DNA from 2 places in the Clostridium subterminale genome. Region 2 is predicted to be linked to the other one. Evidence: a T-box and tRNA genes for the amino acid it is inferred to sense, from the RefSeq annotation. Region 2 holds a T-box; the other holds one or more tRNA genes.
What was found. The T-box of region 2 lies ahead of serS (serine--tRNA ligase). A T-box ahead of a tRNA ligase gene usually reads a tRNA of that ligase, here a tRNA-Ser.
Positions count from the first base shown of each region.

Region 1 (3,439 bases), on a different contig from region 2:
GATATCTTTAATACTAGACAAGGTGGCCTTGCTATTCATGGAGGAATAATTGCAGCTGTTATAGTTGTGTATATATGCACAAAGAGAATGAGAATAAAGTTTCCATCTGCACTAGATATGGCAGCACCATGTATTATATTGGCCCAAGCAATTGGAAGATGGGGAAATTTCTTTAATCAAGAGGCACATGGTGGACCTGTAACAAAAGCTTTTATAAGTAAATTTCCAGAGTTTATTCAAAGAGGTATGCTTATAAATGGAACTTACTATCATCCTACCTTTTTATATGAATCAATTTGGGATTTAGGAGTATTCTTTATATTATTCTATATGTTACACAAAGTTAAAAAGGATGGAGTTGTATTCTTAACTTATATAGGATTATATTCTATGGGAAGATTTTTCATAGAAGGACTTAGAACAGACAGCTTAATGATGTTTGGACTTAGAACAGCTCAAATTGTAAGTATCATAGGAGTACTTATATGTGTTGTGGGATTAATAATAATATATAGGAAAAAGGATAATACAATTACACATATTTAAAAAAATTAAACCTTTTAGATAATAAATATTCATTATCTAAAAGGTTATTTTTTATTTTACACTATAAGTAGATATTTTAAATATACTACTATGAGTTTCAAATTTTATAGAATTAATCTCTCATATTAGTACCACCGGTATTAAGATAAAAAGATAATTTACCAGCTAAATTTTGAAGAGGCATAGTTTGTAGGTATACTTTCCCAGGGCCAGTTAGTGTTGTTAAAAATAAACCTTCACCACCAAAGAATATGTTTTTAAGTCCTTTAACCATTTCTATATCAAAATTTACGCTTGGTTCAAAAGCAGCTACATGACCAGTATCTACTTTTATTCTTTCTCCAGGATTTAAGTTAAGTTCTTCAACATGACCATCAAATTCTAAAAGAACTGTTCCAGGACCAGTTATTCTTTGAAGAATAAAACCCTCGCCACCAAATAAACCACTAGAGAGCCTTTTTCTAAAATGAATATTAAGGCCTACAGAATTTTCAGCTGCTATGAAAGCACCTTTTTGACAAATTATAGATTCATTAGGCTGAAGTTCTTTAGCCATTATTCTACCTGGTACAGAACATGGAAAGGCTATTTTGCCTACATTTCCTGAGCAAGTAAAGGTGTTTAAAAATAAGCTTTCTCCGGACAGAGATCTTCCAATACTTTTAAATAGGCCACCTTTCATGTTAGAATCCATGATTATATTGTCACTCATCCAGCCCATAGCCCCTGATTCAGAGACGATTTTATCTCCACTATTTAGGTAACAGATAGCTACTGGCATAGATCCACCTTTAATTTCATAATTAATCATAAACAACTACCTCCATTCATAATATTTTATGATAAATATATGTACATTATTAATTTAAATTGAAAAGATTATTAGCTTTAATAAAAATTATACTATAATTGGTATAAATTTTAAAACAAATTTTACTTGAAAGTAATGATTTTAAATAGTATAATAATGAATACATGATATGGAGAGATGTCCGAGAGGTCGAAGGAGCACGCCTGGAAAGCGTGTATAGGGGCAACTCTATCAGGGGTTCGAATCCCCTTCTCTCCGCCATGTCGTACTAGATGGGGAGTTAGCGGTGCCCTGTAACCTGCAATCCGCTACAGCAGGATTGAATTCCTTGCTGAGGTATCAATTTGTATGGTCTGGCCTATATAAGTGGCGTTGATAGCTGGGTCCCACGCAATGGAAACTCATGAACCTCGTCAGGTCTGGAAGGAAGCAGCGATAAGTGAGACCTTCCATGTGCCGTGGATCAACCTGGTTTGAGTTAACTGTATAGGTAACGCATATAAATTGATTATCGAAGCAAGGTGTACGGCTTTATTTTTTATTTGAGATGTTAAAGACATCTTTTTTTTTATACTTTTTTAAGCAAATTATTTGGAATATAAATTAAATGATTTAACTAATATTGAAATTTTTTTAGAATAACTAGATATATATAATTGATTACTTAATATAAGTTAGTAAAGAATATAGAATATAGATAGGATAAGTATTATAATAAATAGGATAAGTATAATTTTAAATTATAATAGGCGGTAATTAAGTTATATTGTAGGTTTATATATTGATTTACTTATAAATTTTAATGTAAGGAGTGAGGATACATGGGGTATAAAGCACTTTATAGAGAATGGAGACCTAAAAAGTTTAGCGATGTAGTTGGACAGCAACATATAACTACAACACTTAAAAATGCCATAAAAAGCGATAGGATAGCTCATGCATACTTACTATGCGGAACTAGAGGAACAGGTAAAACCTCAACAGCAAAGATACTTGCAAAGGCAATAAACTGTTTAAATCCTATAGATGGTGAACCATGTAATGAATGTGAAATGTGTAAAAGCATAAATCAAGGTACTGCTATAGATGTAACAGAATTAGATGCGGCATCTCACAATAGTGTTGATAATATAAGGGATATAATAGATGATGTTCAATATCCACCACAGGAGGCTAAATATAAGGTATTTATCATAGATGAGGTTCATATGCTATCCATTGGTGCAGTTAATGCATTTCTTAAGACTTTAGAAGAACCACCAAGTAAAGTTATATTTATATTAGCAACTACAGATCCTCAAAAGCTTCCAATAACAATATTGTCAAGATGTCAAAGGTTTGATTTTAAGAGAATAAGTAGTGAAAATATATTTTTAAGATTAAAACAAATAACTGATTCATTATCAGTAAATATTGAAGAAAGCAGCTTAAGGCTATTATCTAGAATGTGTGATGGAGCAATGAGAGATGCTTTATCCATATTAGATCAAGCTATATCAATAAACAATGTAGTTAGATATGAGGATTTAGTAGATATGTTAGGAATAACTACTAATGATAGTATGGTTGCTATAGTAGATAATGTTATAAATAGAGATACAGAAGGATGCATAAGAGTAGTAAATAAATTAATATTGGATGGAAAAGATATTAACTTGTTAATTAGAGATTTGATTACTCATATGAGAAATCTATTAATGATAAATGTAAGTAATAATTTAGAAGATGTATTGGATATGTCTATTGAAAACATAGAAAGTATAAAAAATCAAAGTACTAGAATCAGAGTAGAAGAAATCATGAGATGTATTAATATACTTCAAGAAGCAGAGGATAGCTCTAAGGGTACAAAGCAGGCTAGAATATATTTAGAACTAGCAATAATAAAGATGTGTAAGATAAAATATGATACTTCTATGGAAACTATATTAGCTAGACTAAATAGATTAGAAGATAAAATTGCATCTGGAAATATCACAGTACAAAGTGCAGTGGGAGAAGTTAAGGAAATAAGACCAGAAATAAATCCAACTTTAACTAAAACTAAAACTGAAACAAATAAACCAGTAGAATTTAATAATG
Region 1 covers NZ_BAAACI010000010.1:4,579-8,017, reverse strand. The annotation lists gene lgt (prolipoprotein diacylglyceryl transferase) at 1-546, shown strand, start outside; gene ABDZ93_RS18160 (TIGR00266 family protein) at 659-1,357, opposite strand; tRNA gene ABDZ93_RS18155 (tRNA-Ser) at 1,529-1,618, shown strand; RNA gene ffs (signal recognition particle sRNA large type) at 1,621-1,886, shown strand; gene dnaX (DNA polymerase III subunit gamma/tau) at 2,179-3,439, shown strand, end outside.
Region 1: it encodes a tRNA-Ser, which carries the amino acid that the T-box ahead of serS (serine--tRNA ligase) is inferred to sense. The anticodon was not compared.

Region 2 (3,439 bases):
CAGCTTGCTGATACTGTTCTAGTATAGCTGGTAATAATCTACTTGTAGCTAGCCCTGATGCATTTAAGGTATTTAGATATTCTACCTTATTACCATCTTCTCTTCTAAATCTTATCATGCCTCTTCTTGCTTGATAATCTCTTGCATTAGAAGCTGAACTTATCTCTTTATATTCATTCATGCTTGGTATCCAAACTTCTATATCGTAAGTCTTTGCCATAGATGCGCTACAGTCTTTAGCTGCCAGCTTTACTAGCCTATAATGCAATCCTAACCCTTTTACCAAAGCTTCAGCCTTTTGAATTAATTCTTCTAGTGCTTTATCTGAATCCTCTGGCTTTGTATATTGGAACATTTCTATTTTATTAAATTGATGTCCCCTTATCATACCTCTTTCAGATTTTCTATAACTTCCAGCTTCAACACGATAGCAAGGAGTATATGCAAATAATTTCTTAGGCAATTCTTCTTCTTTTAAAATCTCTCCTCTATAAAGGTTAATTAAAGCAGTTTCTGCTGTAGGAAGCATAAATTGCATATTTTCTTTATCTTTTTTATCTCCAACTGTGAATACTTCATCAATGAATTTAGGAAACTGTCCTGCTGAAAGACCACATTGATAGTTTAATATATGTGGAGGTAAGATAAATTCATATCCATCTTTTGTATGCTCTTCTATAAAGTAATTAAGTAGAGCCCATTCTAACATAGCTCCTACACCTTTATATATCCAAAAACCATTGCCTCCAAGCTTAACTCCTCTTTCATAATCAATAAGATCATGGACTTTCGCAAGTTCTACATGGTCTTTAATTTGGAAATCGAAATTAGGCTTTTCTCCAAATTCTCTAACTACCTTGTTATTTTCTTTTCCACCTGCTACTACATCCTCATCAGGTATATTCGGAAGGCTTTCCATAAATATATTAATCTTTTCTTCTATCTCTTGAAGTTTTTCATCATACTCTTTTATTTCCCTACTAACTACTTTCATCTCTTCATATAAAGCTTCTACATTCTCACCTCTCTTTTTAAGAATAGGGATTTCTTTAGAAACCTTATTTTTCTTACTTTTAAGTTCTTCTACTTGAATTAATGTTTTTCTTCTCTCTTCATCCCATTGTAGAAGTTCTGAAAAATCTACACCGTCCATTCTCTTTGAAAGAGCAGCCTTAACCTTCTCAGGATTTTTTCTAATTAAATAAATATCTATCATTTTTATTCCTCCTCAATGAAATTTTTAATACTAAATCTTTTTATTTTACTATAAATTAAAAACTCCCGCCTCTATAAATATAGAGACGAGAGCTATTATATCCCGTGGTACCACTCTAGTTGTCACCTTAGTGACCTCTTTACTGTGCTTTAAGGAGCACCTTCCTCTGATTCATCATCAGTAACTCCGAAGTGGAAAGACTATGTAATGTACTGATTTACACCTACCATCAGCTCTCTAAAACATTACAATAGTCGTAGTTTCATCATTGTTATTTTGTATTTAATATATATTAACCATTATATTAACACTTTATTCTTAGGATGTAAATATTTTAAAAACTAATTCTAATAAATTTAGTTAATCATTAATATGTACTTCAAGTTAATACTTATTTCTTCTCTTTTCTTTTTACTTATATTTTTTCAATATCACATTTTTATTTTTCATAAGATAATACTAAATATGTTATAATTGTTTAAATAAAATAATTATGTGGTTTTAGCTATTTTTATAAATACATAATTAATTTTAAGATAATATACAGAGGTGCAAAATGAAAAAACTAAAGATATACTTTACATCAGATCTACACGGATATGTATATCCTACAGATTATAGAGATGATAATGAAAAAATATGGGCATATTGAATATAATTAATCAATTTAATAAAGATGGAAATACATTAATTATAGACGGTGGAGATACAATTCAAGGTTCTCCATTTACTAATTATCTAAGTAATAGTGAATTTGATATACACCCACTAGCTACTATAATGAATGAGGGTCAATATGATTATGTAACTCTTGGTAATCATGATTTTAATTATGGTTATAACTATTTGAAAAAATACCTTAATAATCTAAATGGAAAATGTATATGTACTAATGTAGATAACAAAGCAAATGAATTATCTATTTTACCTTATGATATTAAAACTATGGAAAATGGCTTAAAGGTAGGAATGATTGGATTTACTACTGATTTTATAAATAGATGGGAAAGACCTAGCAATATTGAGAACTTCACCATATCTGATACTTTTAACACCGTAAAAAAATATTATGAAGAATTAAAAAATCAATGCGATTTATTAATCGGAATTTATCATGGTGGATTTGAAAATGATTTGGAATCTCATGAAAAATTAAGTGATACAAGTGAAAATATAGCCTATAAACTCTGTAAAGAATTTGATTTTCACATTCTTCTAACTGGACATCAACATATGGAAATTCCAGGGCATTATCTCCATAATACCTATATAGCTCAAACTCCACCTAATGGCACAAAGTTTTTAGAGCTTAACCTAGAACTTCACGAAGATTTAAGCTTATATATAAATTCATCCTTAAGAAATGTTGAACTTAATCCTAACAACGCTATGTATGATAAATTCTTAAGTCTAGAAAACCAAGTTCAGAAATGGCTAGATACTCCAGTTGGATTTTTAGATGTAGAACTTCAACCTAGTACTCATATAGATATGGCTGTGAATGGTTCCTATTTAGCTAATTTTATAAATCAAGTTCAATTAGATGCCAGCGGTGCAGATATTTCAGTTACTTCCTTTGCTAACTCTATAAAAGGTTTTAACAAAGACGTAACGGTAAGGGATATAACTTCTACTTATATGTTTCCAAATACCTTATCCATTCTTGAAGTAGATGGAAAAACTTTAAAACTTGCCCTTGAAAGATGTGCTAGTTACTTTGAATCTGCAGATGATAAATTACAAGTTTCTAATCGTTTCTTAAAGCCTAAGATAGAACACTATAACTACGACTATTTTGCAAATTTAAATTATACCTTTGACTTAACTAAAGAAGTAGGTAATCGTGTTAGTTCAATAAAATTTAAAGGAAAAGAAGTTAATGATAAACTTGCTCTTGCCATGAATAACTATAGAGCAACTGGGGCTGGTGGCTATGACTTCTATAGAGATTGTAAAGTAGTAGGTGAAGTTTTAAAGGAAATGCCTGACATTATAATTGACTATTTCATAGGTCATAAACAAGTTATAGTTGATAAAAATCAATATTTAACTATTATCAAATAATTTATAAAGAAGAGTATATAAGATTGTATAACAACAACTTTATATACTCTTCTAATTTTTATAAATTAAACTATTCCTTTATCCACGTTATAATATATTTTAAATCTACAGGTGTTGAAGGTAATTCAGGATTACTATCTATAAATCTTCCATCTACAC
Region 2 covers NZ_BAAACI010000006.1:404,676-408,114, reverse strand. The annotation lists gene serS (serine--tRNA ligase) at 1-1,216, opposite strand, end outside; T-box leader at 1,295-1,494, opposite strand; gene ABDZ93_RS10840 (bifunctional metallophosphatase/5'-nucleotidase) at 1,856-3,280, shown strand; gene ABDZ93_RS10835 (nitroreductase family protein) at 3,351-3,439, opposite strand, start outside.